2 linked regions of the Longimicrobium sp. genome follow. The protein of the gene in region 2 binds, or shares a complex with, the protein of the main gene of each other region. Links are inferred from orthologs where the notes say so. Each region holds a gene or a part of one and is shown on either strand. Other genes may lie near its edges.

Region 1 (8,421 bases), on a different replicon or contig from region 2:
CAGCATCGTGTGCGCGGGCGTGTGGTACCTGCGCGTGAAGGAGCCGAACCGTCCGCGCCCGTTCAAGACGCCGTTCGTGCCGCTGTTCCCCATCCTGGGCATCCTGTCGTGCGTGTACCTGATGACGGGGCTGCCGCGTGTTGCGTGGGAGCGGCTGTTCCTGTGGCTGGCCATCGGCCTGGCGATCTACTTCCTGTACGGCCGGCGGAACAGCGTGGTGCAGCGCACGCACCACCAGGCGCACATCGACACGCCTCCTCGCCCGACGTACACGGACGAGAAGTAATCGTCGCGCTGGAGCGTGGATGAAAGACCGCCCCTCCCCCGGATTTCGGGGGAGGGGCGGTTCTCGTTTTTGGGGCCCCACCCCCGGCCCCTCCCGCAGAAATTGCGTGCGGAGAGGGAGAACCTTCGGCGAAGGAGGCTGGATCTGGCGCATCCCGCGGGCGCCCCCCATCCCCAGCCCTTCCCCCGCAAACAGCGCGGGGGAAGGGAGCCAGTGTGGTGCGCTACCAAGGCCCTTCGCCGCACCAGAGCCTGTCATCCTGAGGCCCAGGTGCGCCAAACCTGCCCCTAGCACACCCTTCGCGGGCCGAAGGATCTTGCATGTGCCACTTCCCAGCTTGGACGCGACAGCGGCACAGATGCCGGAGTCGCCTCGCTTCACGGGCGCGGCGCGGCGGGGCGCGCGGAGGCTGGCGGAGCTCGGTGCGCTTCGGCTGACCGTGGCTCATGCCCCGGGTGGGCCCCTCCCCCGGCCCCTCCCCGCATGCTGCGCATGCGGAGAGGGGAGAATTCGATTGCGCTTCGGCTGGCTTGGTGCGCTCGATCGTGGTGTGTACCCCCTCTCCCACGCTGTTTGCACGCTGTTTGTGGGAGAGGGTGGCACGCGTGTCAGCGCGGCCGGGTGAGGGCCCGGCGGCAGCGGAGGCCCCGGCTACACTGGCCGCTGCCGCACCCGAGCTTGTACGTGTCCGCCGCTAGATCCTTCGGCCCGCGAGGGTTGGGCCCCGGGCCAGTGCGGTGCGCCTGGGCCTCTGGATGACAGCGTGCGCTTCGGCTGGCTTGGCGAGCGCGACTCTTGGATGTACACCCTCGCCCCCCTTGTGGGAGAGGGTGGCACGCGTGTCAGCGCGGCCGGGTGAGGGCCCCAAGGCAGCCGAGGCCCCGACTTCAGTGAACCCGCGACAACGAAAAGCGTCGGGGAACGTCGTAACCCTACAAATACGTTGTACAATCGAGTAACGGCGACTACATTGATGTTTCCATCCCCCATCCGGAAGCCCGCCCGCGGAGCTGGTCCATGCCGCCCGTTACCGTTCTGATCGTCGACGACGACCCCGATCACCAGACCGTCTGCGGCGTCCTGCTTCAGCACGCCGGCTACCGCGTACTCCAGGCCCGCGACGGCGCGGAGGGCGTGCTGATGGCCCGCGACTCCCGCCCCGACGTGGTGCTGATGGACATGCGCATGCCTCGCATGGACGGAATCGCGGCGCGCCGGGAGCTGGCGCAGTCGCCGGAAACGTCCGGCATCCCCGTGGTCGCCCTCACGGCCGACGTCCTGAAGTGGCCGGAGGCGCGCGTTCTGGAAGAAGGCTTCAGCGCGCTGCTTCCCAAGCCGTGCAACCTGCACCGCATCCTTACCGTCGTGCGCCGGCTGGCGCCCGCCCCTTCGTCGCAGGGGGAACTGGTGGCCGCCGGCTGAGCCGGGTGGAGCAACGACGAGAGCGGGCCCGGAGGATCATCCTCCGGGCCCGCTGCGTTTCTCTGACGATCAAGGAATCTCACGCGGAGGCGCGGAGGTCGCGGAGGGCTTCCTCTGCTTTTCTCCGCGTCCTCCGCGCCTCCGCGTGATCCATTCCCGTCAGGGAGCGCCGCGGATCTCCGCCCCGCCCAGCTGCAGCCCGCGCACGGGCAGGCCTTCGGGGAGCATCCGCTCGATGGTGGACACGCGCACGGGCTCCGCCTTCAGGGCCACGTCCATGAAGCGCAGGGTGTCGCCCACCTGCATGCCGAAGCTGCCCGTGATGTGCGTGCCCGGTGCGCGCACGTCGGCGTTGCGCGCCAGGAACATGGTGCCGCCCGGCCGCGACTCGATGCGCAGCGACAGCCGGCCCGCCGCGTCTTCGGGAAAGCGCTTGTACAGCCAGCGCAAGTCGCCGAAATCCACCGAGTCGGTGCGGAACGCCACGTCGTACATGGGCGCCTCGGCGGGGTTGAACCACCGCGGAAAGCTGTCGCTGCGAACCACGCCCGACGTGGCCAGCAGCGAGTTGCGCAGCCGCACGACGGGAACGTCGAACTCGATGTGCCCCTTCAGCAGCGCGATGGTCCCCTGGCTGTGGTGCAGCTGCACCGGCTGCCGGAAGATCTGCGCTTCCGTGCGCAACGAATCCACGTGAATGCGCGAGCCCGAGCGCGTTCCCGGCGCGAAGCGGACGCGGGAGAGGCGGCCGTTCATCCGCCGGAAGTTCATGGTGCGGATGTACCCGCCGCCCACGCGGTTCACCAGGACCACGGAGGTGTCGGAGAGCGCCGCCGCGATCTCGGCCTGCTGCGCGCGGGCCGATAGCGTGGAGTCCGGCTTCCACACGTTCTGAACGCGCACCACGCCGTCGATCATCCGCAGGGTGTCGAGCAGGGTGACGCGCTCCACGCGCTTCGTGGTGTCTCTTTGGTTGGGAGCGGCCGCGAAGATCGCCTGGTAGTTCCACAGCGAGTCGCCGGGCAGCTTGAACACGTACACCTCGGGCTCGTACAGCGTGGCCCGGGTGATGTGGATGCGCGGCGAGAGCAGTGTCTTGACGTCGTAGTCCAGGTAGGCGCTGTCGGCCAGGACGAAGGCGCGGCCCTGCCGGTCCTTGAGCGACACGCCGTACAGCTTGGCGCCCTCGAACAGGTTTCCGTCGATGCGGTCGACGTGCAGCTGGCCGCCGTTCAGCCCCTTGCCCAGCGCACGCAGGGTGCGCTGCAGCACGAACTCGTGCCCGGTCCGGGTGCGCGCGACGATGTTCAGCACCAGCACGGCGAGCGCTACGCCCAGCAGCACCCCGCCCAGCCCCCAGGTGAAGAGACGGACGGCCCGGTTCCTCTTCATCCCCCCGCCTCCTGTGCGGATGCGGGGGAGGGTGCGGAGGCGCCGGCCACCCGTTCGCGCGCCAGGAAGATCCGCGCAACGTACCATGCAGCGGCGCCGATGCCCGCTGCTACGCCGGCCGCCATCCCCACGGCCTTCATCTCCTCACCCTTCGACAGGCGCCGGCGCTCATACCGCGGCATCGCGCACCTCCTTGCGGTCATCCATCCACAGCGCCTTGGTCACCTCGCCCTCGTCGTCCAGCGGCGGCCGGCCGCGGCGATAGAACAGGTGGCGGCTGGTGGGCAGAAAGTCGCCCGCGTCGTCAAAGTACATGTAGTGCGTGATGCGGATGTGCTTGTCATCCAGCTTCAGCACGTTCAGCGAGTTCTTTTCCCGCTCGCGCGCGCGCCCGCGCCGCGAGGTGGTGGTGCCGCTCTGCGCGATGACGATGCCGTGCTCGCGGTCTGCCCCGGCGTACACGTCGAGCGAGTTGCCGATGTACGCGCGGTGCAGGTGGCCGCCCAGGATCAGGTCCACGCGCATGGCCGTGAACGCGTCCAGCGCGCGCCTGGCCTGGGGCATGGCATCGGCGCCCTCCCAGTCCGGCGGCGGCGCGAAGTTGTGATGGGCCACCACGATGCGGTACGTCTCGTCAGCGATCCCCTGGAACGCCTCGCGCGCAAAGTCGATCTGCCACTGGTGGATGCGGCCGTTGACCGTAGCCTTGAGTGGCGCGGTGGAGTTGATGGCGACGATGCGCGCACCCGGGATGTCGGTAACGGTGTCCAGCTCCGGGAGGATGTGCTTGCGGTAGTAGCGATAGGGATCGAGCACCCGCTCGGCGATCCGCATCAGCGGCACGTCGTGGTTCCCCGGCGTGACGATCAGGGGAACGCTGGGGAGCGTGTTCAGGAATGCGCGCGCCTCGGCGAACTGCTCCTCGGTGGCGCGCTGGGTGAAGTCGCCCGAGGCCACGATGCAGTCGGCCTGCAGCCGGTGCGCAAAGGCGTGCAGTGCCCGCGCCACCTCCGGGTGGTGCGGCGGGCCGAAGTGAAGGTCCGAAACGTGAAGAAGCGAGATCAAAGCCGGCCCTGGAGCGACGTTCGTACGGTGGTGACTTCCCGACTTCGTTCCTGTCCTTCACTCCCCGTGCCACGGCGGGTTCCGTTACTTCGTAAGCCCGGGAAACGGCAGGTCCGCGCGGGCGTTCAGTTCCAGCCCGCCCACCTCGCCGCGCTGCCAGCGGAAGAGCGCGGCGCGGGCGATCATGGCCGCATTGTCGGTGGATAGCCGCGGCGACGGCGCGTACAACTGGCCGTTCTCCCCCAGCCGCTGGGCCAGCGCCTCGCGAAGCGCCCGGCTGTTCGCCACGCCCCCGCCCAGCACCACGCGCGGGCAGCGCATCTCGCGCACGCCCCGCATCGTCTTTGCGACCAGCACGTCCACTACCGCCGCCTGGAACGAGGCGGCCACGTGCGGCACTTCGTCCGCGAGCCTTCCCTCCCCTTCCAGGCGGCGCACGAGCAGCCGCAGGGCGTTCTTCAGCCCGCTGAACGACATGTCGTAGTACTCGCGGTCACCCGGGCGCTCGCCGCGGTTGAGCAGCGGACGGGGCAGCGGATGGCGGGTAGGGTCTCCCTCGGCCGCGGCGCGCTGGATGGACGGTCCGCCGGGGTATGGCAGTCCCAGGATCTTCGCCGCCTTGTCGAACGCCTCGCCCGCCGCGTCGTCACGCGTCGCACCCAGCAGCTTGTACTCGCCCCACGCGGGCACCCACAGCAGCATGGTGTGGCCGCCGGACACGAGGAGGGCCACGAACGGCGGCTCGGCGCCGGGGTGCTCCAGGTGCGTGGCGAACAGGTGCCCTTCCATGTGGTGCACGCCCACCACCGGCTTGCCCGCGGCCCACGCCGCCGCCTTCCCCCACGCGACGCCCACCAGCAGCGCGCCGATCAGCCCGGGCCCCGCGGTCACACCGACGACGTCCACGTCCTCCAGCCCCACGCCCGCCTCGCGCAGCGCGCCCGCGACCACGTCATCCACGGTGCGCAGGTGGGCGCGGGAAGCGAGCTCCGGAACCACGCCGCCGTACAGCGTGTGGATGTCCTGCGTGAAGATCACGTGCCCCAGCAGTTCGCGCTCACCCCGCAGCACGGCGGCGGAGGTCTCGTCGCAGCTGGTCTCGATCGCCAGCACCAGCGGTTCGCCGCTCACCGGGGTGCCTGGGCCGCGGGAGCGGGATTGGCTGCGGACGGCGGCGACGGCGCGGCACCCGGGGGCAGCACCCGCACGCGCTCGGGAACTGCCGTGGCCGTCACGCCCGCGGGCAACCTCTCGACGACCACCCGCGCGTCGGCACCCGCGGGAGGAAGCGCCGGCGGAAGCGAATCGTGCGAAATCACGGCTCGCAACGCGCCAGGGAACACGCGTCGCAAAGCGCGCTCGGGCCCGGAGAGGCGGACGGTCACCTCCGCGGGCTGCGCCTGCAGCCCGTCCGGCGCGGAGACGCGGATGGGCCCGACCGTCCGCTCCACGCGCCGGTCCACCGTTCCGCTCACCCGCACCCGCGTGCGGGCGAAGCTCAGCCCATCGAGCGCAGCGGTGTCGAGCGCCACCTCGTGGCTGAAGGTGGAGTCGTTGGGCACCACGTCGAAGCTGCGCGTCGTGAGCGCCTCCAGCGCGGCAAGGCGGTCCGCCGGGCCGGTCACCCGCACCTCGGCGGGAAGGATCACCAGGTCTTCGCCGACCGCATAGCGGTGCGTCGACCGTGCGGCGATGCGCGCCCGAACGGGCACCATGCGGCTGGTCAGCCGCTCCAGCCCCAGCGTGACGACGGACGGCCGCACGTCGCTCACCCGCACCGCCAGCCCCTGCGGAATGCGCACCATCGACGGGTCCAGCCCAAAGGTGCGCCGCTCGCCCACGTCGCGCACCGAGAGCACCAGCGTGGGGCGGTTGATGGCCAGCTCCCACAGCTCGCGGCCGGGTCCGGTGACCTGCACGCTGACCACGGCCGGTTCGGCCGGGGCGGTCACCACGAACTCCGGGTCGCGCACCACGGGATCCACGCGCACGGGAATCCACTGGCTGGTCACCTGCTCGGCGCTGACTACGGCCCAGATGAGGACGGCCAGCGCCAGGGCGGAAAGCTTCAGCCGCCAGTTGTACGTGAGGCTGCGGGCCAGCGACCGCTTCACGCGGGTCCCTCGGCGAGCAGGCGGCGCACGAGGTCGGCCTGCGCGGGGTGGTCCCACTCCGTCGCGCCGATCACCTTGCGGACGATCACGCCGTCGCGCCCCACCAGGAACGACTCGGGCACGCCAGTGGTCCGGTACGTCTGCTGGATGCGCCCGGACGCGTCGTGCCACACGGTGAACGTCAGCCCCAGTTCCTGCGCGAACGCCTGCAGATCCTTCGCACCCGTGGGCGCCTTGTCGACGCTGACGGCCACGATCTTCAACCCGCGCGGGCCCAACTCGCGGTGAAGCCGCTCCATCGACGGCATCTCGTCGCGGCAGGGGCCGCACCACGTGGCCCAGATGTTCACCAGCACCACCTGGCCGCGCAGCGCCGAAAGCGACACGGGACGGCCTTGCAGGTCTACGGCCCGGAAGTCGGGGGCGCGGGTGCCCACGTCCATGGGGAGGAAGTGATCGCGCACACTCCACCCCGCCGCCAGCAGCGCCGCGAGCACCCCCAGCGTCGCCACCCACCACACCCACTGCCGCCGCTTCGCCATCGTATCGCCATCGTCCCGCTGTTCAGTGTCTCTTGTCCCGCAGCCTATCGCCGCGGGGGTTCGTCCGGCTCAGGCTCCGGATCGGGGATGGGCTCTTCCACCGCCGGTTCCGCCGCCGCGGAATCCACCGCCACCGTGTCCGCGGCGGGGGGCGGCGGCGGGTTCGGGTCCGCGCCGGCCAACGTCAGCCGGACGGAGCTTCCCATCCGCAGGCTGTCGCCCGCCGCCGGCGACTGCGCGATCACCGTTCCCGCCGGCTCGGCGGACGCCGGATCGTACGCCACCCGGCCCGCGCTCAGCGACGTCACCTGCAGCCGCGCCTGGGCGGCGTCCTCCAGCAGTCCGACGACGCTGGGCACCAGCACCTTGGGCGGCCCCGCGCTGATCAGCAGCTCCACCGGGCCGGGAAGCGCGGCCGGCTTCCCCGCCTCGGGCCGCAGGCCGATGATGCTGCCCTCCTCGCTGCGGTGCAGCATGGTGCGGATGGCCACGCGAAAGCCGTAGCGCTGCAGCAGGATGATGGCGTCCGCGCGGGAGAGCCCCTTGATGGAGGGCACGACGCGCGTCTCCGGCCCGGAGCTGAGCACGATACGCACCTGCGTGCCCCGCGCCACCTCTTCGCCGGGCAGGGGCGTCTGCATCAGCACGCGCCCGCGGCCCACACGCGGGTTGGGCAGCTGCCCGCCGCGCAGCATCTCCAGCCCCAGCCGCTCCACCGCGCGCTCCGCCTGCCCCGCCGTGCGCCCGGTCAGGTCAGGGACCGTGACGATGGGCGAGCGCCCGAAGCCGGGAAAGAACAGGAACGTCATCACCAGGTAGCCGACCACGAACATCGACAGCCCGGTAATCAGCACGTACTTCTGCAGGCGGCGCTCGTCGAAGTACCGCCGGACGCGGCCGGGGATCTCGCGATGCCAGCCCCGCGACGGCGGCCGGACGCGCGCGTAGTAGCGCGGAGGCTTGCGGCTCACGCGGGCCTCCGCAGCCGCGCCGCGAACGCGCCGTCCACGCCGTGGCGCTGGGGCAGCACGCACAGCCGCCCGGATTCGTCCAGCACGGACCCGTCCACGGCGCTCGTCGCCTCCAGCGCCCACCCGGGGCGCGCACCAAGGAACTGCTCCACTCGCAACTCGTTCTCCTCCCGCTCCAGCGAACAGGTGGAATAGACCAGCAGGCCCCCGGGGCGCACCAGCTCCGCCGACGCGGCCAGCAGCTCGTCCTGCAGCCGCACCAGGGCTTCCAGGTCATCCGGCGTCACCCGCCAGCGCCCGTCGGGGTGCCGGCGCAGCGTTCCCGTACCCGTGCAGGGCGCATCCAGCAGCACCGCGTCTGCCGCGCGGAACGGCGGCCGGCGCGCGTCCGCCACCACCACGCCGATACGGTCGTCCCACCCGAGCCGCGCGGAGTTCTGCGTCACGCGCCGCATCCTCCGGCGCGACAGGTCCGCCGCGATGACGCGCCCCGCGCGCTCCGCCAGCCCCAGCGCCTTGCCGCCGGGCGCCGCGCACACGTCCAGTACCGTAGCGCCTTCAGCGACGTCGGCGTAGCGCACGACGAGGGCCGCCGCCGGATCCTGCACCACGGCCGGCACCGCGGTCAG
Region 2 (3,568 bases):
GCGGGGCACCGCCTCCGCCCCCGCCGCCACCGGAACGGCCGCCACCGCCGCCGTAGCCACCACCGCCGCCGCCTCCACCACCACCGTACCCGCCGCCGCCGCCAGACTCGCGGTCGCCGCCCTCACGGCCGCCGCCCAGCAGAATGATCTCGCGGGCGCGGATTTCGGTCATGTACTTGGTAACGCCGTCCTTGTCCTCGTACTGCCGGTACTCGATCTCGCCCTCCACGTAGATGCGGTCGCCCTTCTTGACCCACTTCTCCACGATGTCGACGAGCTTTTCCCACACCACGATCCGGTGCCACTCGGTCTTTTCCTGCTGCTGGCCGTCGCGACCGTTCCACCGGCGCGTGGTGGCCACCGAGAACTGCGCGACGCGCGCACCGCTGGGAATGGTGCGGATTTCGGGGTCCTGCCCCAGGTTTCCGATCAGAATGGCCTTGTTCAGGCTGCGGGCCACGGCTCCTCCTCAGTGAATTCAAGCGAACAGAGTGGACGCGAAAGCGCCATGATAAAGGGGCGCCCGATGCGTGTCAAGAAAACGATTGTATCCGCAGCCGCATCACCAGCGCGTCCTCGGTGGGGTGCGAGTAGTACGCTCGGCGGCGGCCCACGCCGGTAAAGCCGCGCTGGCGGTAGACGGACTTGGCCGCCTCGTTGGAAACGCGCACCTCCAGAAACAGCTCCGCGGCGCCACGGTCGCGCACGTGGTCCACCACGGCGTCCACCAGCGCGCCGCCCACCCCGGCGCCGCGCGCCTCGGGCGCCACGGCCACGTTGCCAAGTTCCGCCTGGTCCAGCACCGTCCACGCGGCGGCGTAGCCCACGACGTCGCCGTCCATCTCGGCCACCAGGAAATCGCTGTCGGTGCGCTTCAGCAGCCCGCGGAAGGTGTCCTCCTTCCACGGCATGGTAAAGCTCGAGATCTCGATCTCCAGCACCCGCGCGATGTCGCCCTCGCGGCAGCGGCGGACGTGGAACGACGCAGCCCGCGCCATCGGCGTGTCCGCCATCGGCGTCGACATCACGCGCCCGCCCTGGCCGCCGCGATGCGCTCCACCCCAGCGGCGCGCACGTACTCCGGCTCCCACGCCGCCGCGTCCGCCACCCGCCCCGCGTCGGCCGCCGCGCGCGCCAGCCAGAGCAGCCCGCGCGCGAGCGACCGGTCCTCCACGTCCACCGCATCGCCGCCGAACTCCGCCACGAGCGCATCCCGGTGCAGCGCTGCGCCGTCCCCCACAAAGCGCACAGGCAGGCGGCGCAGCCGCTCCACCAGCTCGTCGATCCCCAGCGCGGCGACACCGAGCACTTCCTCGCGCACGCAATCGCCGCCGAACGACCAGCACCCCGCGTACACCTCGTGGTTGCGGGCGTCGAACAACGCGCAGACGGGCCGCTCGTCCACCCGGTGCGCGGCCGCCGCGGCCATCAGCCCCGAGTAGGCGTACAGCGGCACGCCCAGCGCGCGGACGATCCCCTTTGCCGTCGCCGCGGCGATGCGCAGCCCGGTGAATGAGCCCGGCCCCCCGCCGCACACCACGGCCGCGACGTCCCGGGGCCGCAGCCCCGCGGCGGCCACTGCGCGGTCCACGGCAGGCATCAACGCCGACGACGCATTGGCTTGGGCCGAGACGGTCTCCCCCGCGAGCACGCGCCCGTCCACCTCCACGGCCACGTACGCGGAGCGGCCGGAGCTGTCCAGCGCCAGCAGGGGCCCGCGCAACAGCCCGCTCACGACGCCTCCCGCATGGGCGGCAGCGGCGGCGGATCGCCCACGGGCGACGCGGTCACCTCGCGCGAATCCGGCTCGTGCTCCAGCAGCTCGATCTCCCAGCGCACGGGCGGAAGCAGCGCCTCGGCGCGCTCCGGCCACTCGATCATCACCAGGTCGCCGTCCGCGCCCAGATCGCCCCACCCCAGCTCCCACACCTCGTCGCCGCGCTCCAGCCGGTACAGGTCCAGGTGCCACACCCGGGCGCGCGGCGTGTCGTAGCGAAAGACCAAGTTGAACGTAGGCGAGGGAACGTCGCCCTCCACCCCCGCCCCGTGCGCGATGGCCCGCGCCAGGGTGCTCTTCCCCGCCCCCAGGTCACCGCGCAAGCAAAGGATGAGCGGCGTCCGCGCCTCGGCGCCGATCCGCAGCCCCCACGCCTGCAGCGCCTCTTCGCCGAGCACGTCCCTCATGCCCGCAGCGACGCCACCGAACGGCGCTGCGCGGGCCGGGCGCCGTCCACCTCGGCCTTCAGTTCCAGCAGCTGGTCGCGGAGCAGCGCGGCCCGCTCGAAGTCCAGCTGCGACGCCGCGTCGCGCATCTCCTGCTCCAGCTGCGCCATCAGCTCCGCCGGGCTCTTCTTGCCCTCCAGCACGGCCTTGCGCTCCGCCGACTTGGCGGCCTCAGCCTTGGCATCCACCTTGGGCGTGCGCGCGTCGGCCACGCGGGTGCTGCTCTCGATCTCCCCCACCGACTTGAAGATCGTCTGCGGGATGATGTTGTGCTTCTCGTTGTACTCCACCTGGATGGTCCGCCGGCGATCGGTCTCCTCGATCATCCGCTTCATCGACCCGGTGATGCGGTCGGCGTACAGGATGGCGGTGCCCTGGGAGTTGCGCGCGGCGCGGCCCACCGTCTGGATCAGCGAGCTGCTGGAGCGCAGAAAGCCCTCCTTGTCGGCGTCCAGGATGGCCACCAGCGACACCTCGGGCAGGTCCAGCCCCTCGCGCAGCAGGTTGATGCCGATCAGCACGTCGAACTTGCCCAGCCGCAGGTCGCGCAAAATCTCCACCCGCTCCAGCGACTGGATGTCGGAGTGCAGGTAGCGCACGCGCACCCCGTTCTGCTGAAGGAAGTCCGTCAGGTCCTCCGACATCCGCTTGGTGAGCGTGGTCACCAGCACCCGCTCCTGGCGCTCGGCGCGCAGCCGGATCTCGTGGAGCAGGTCGTCCACCTGCCCCTTCACCGGACGGATCTCCACCACCGGGTCCAGCAGCCCCGTGGGGCGGATGATCTGCTCCACCACCACGCCGCCGCTCTGCGCGAACTCGTACTCGCCGGGCGTGGCGGACACGAAGACGGCCTTGGGAACCAGCTGCTCCCACTCGTCGAACTTCAGCGGACGGTTGTCCAGCGCCGAGGGAAGGCGAAAGCCGTGGTCCACCAGGGTGAGCTTGCGCGCGCGGTCGCCGTTGAACATCCCGCCGATCTGCGGCACGGTGACGTGGCTCTCGTCCACCACCACCAGGAAGTCCTCGGGAAAGTAGTCGAACAGGCACGCCGGCCGTTCGCCCTCCGCACGTCCCGCGATGTGGCGGGAATAGTTTTCGATGCCGGAGCAGGTGCCGATCTCCAGCATCATCTCGATGTCGAAGTTGGTGCGCGACTCCAGCCGCTGCGCCTCCAGCAGCCGCCCCGCGCCCAGCAGCTCCCGCAGCCGCTCGTCCAGCTCCCGGCGGATGCGGTCCACCGCGCGCTCCAGCTTGCTCTTGGCCGTGACGAAGTGCGTGGCGGGAAGGATGGCCGTACGGGTGAGCGTGGCGATGGTGTCGCCCGTCAGCGGCTCGAAGCGAGAGA

Evidence for each region.
Region 1: the proteins of tsaE (region 2) and tsaD are in contact, whole or in part, in a crystal structure (PDB 6N9A), measured with the Thermotoga maritima proteins. The link is inferred for Longimicrobium sp. from one-to-one orthologs. Residues at the interface, in WP_004082108.1 of Thermotoga maritima: Leu37, Gly38, Lys46, Lys57, Val59, Lys60, Ser61, Thr63, Phe64, Thr65, Leu66, Met67, Val69, Pro71, Tyr82, Arg83, Leu84, Asp86, Asp88, Phe89, Asp93, Ile128, Asp130, Glu131, Arg134; in WP_004082750.1 of Thermotoga maritima: Cys10, Asp11, Arg49, His50, Leu82, Gly84, Gly135, Gly136, Glu154, Thr155, Leu156, Asp157, Asp158, Ser159, Glu162, Asp165, Lys166, Arg169, Leu170, Tyr175, Lys213, Thr214, Leu217, Tyr218, Gln221, Arg222, Asn324.

What each region holds. Positions count from the first base shown.
Region 1 is NZ_DATBNB010000319.1:3,432-11,852, forward strand. What follows is about bases 3,274-6,272. They hold tsaD (tRNA (adenosine(37)-N6)-threonylcarbamoyltransferase complex transferase subunit TsaD), read right to left. Parts: upstream 5,297-6,272; coding sequence 4,250-5,296; downstream 3,274-4,249. Other genes in these bases: VIB55_RS08710 (hypothetical protein), read right to left, coding at 3,274-3,282; VIB55_RS08715 (metallophosphoesterase family protein), read right to left, coding at 3,274-4,165; VIB55_RS08725 (hypothetical protein), read right to left, coding at 5,293-6,272. In the rest of the region: VIB55_RS08695 (amino acid permease), read left to right, coding at 1-286; VIB55_RS08700 (response regulator), read left to right, coding at 1,304-1,708; VIB55_RS08705 (hypothetical protein), read right to left, coding at 1,868-3,100; more of VIB55_RS08710, read right to left, coding at 3,097-3,273; more of VIB55_RS08715, read right to left, coding at 3,269-3,273; more of VIB55_RS08725, read right to left, coding at 6,273-6,279; VIB55_RS08730 (TlpA disulfide reductase family protein), read right to left, coding at 6,276-6,821; VIB55_RS08735 (PASTA domain-containing protein), read right to left, coding at 6,866-7,792; 16S rRNA (cytosine(967)-C(5))-methyltransferase RsmB, read right to left, coding at 7,789-8,421.
Region 2 is NZ_DATBNB010000785.1:119-3,686, reverse strand. Bases 459-3,457 are described here. They hold tsaE (tRNA (adenosine(37)-N6)-threonylcarbamoyltransferase complex ATPase subunit type 1 TsaE), read right to left. Parts: upstream 2,185-3,457; coding sequence 1,732-2,184; downstream 459-1,731. Other genes in these bases: tsaB (tRNA (adenosine(37)-N6)-threonylcarbamoyltransferase complex dimerization subunit type 1 TsaB), read right to left, coding at 1,025-1,735; rimI (ribosomal protein S18-alanine N-acetyltransferase), read right to left, coding at 534-1,025. UniProt on the Escherichia coli protein: Required for the formation of a threonylcarbamoyl group on adenosine at position 37 (t(6)A37) in tRNAs that read codons beginning with adenine.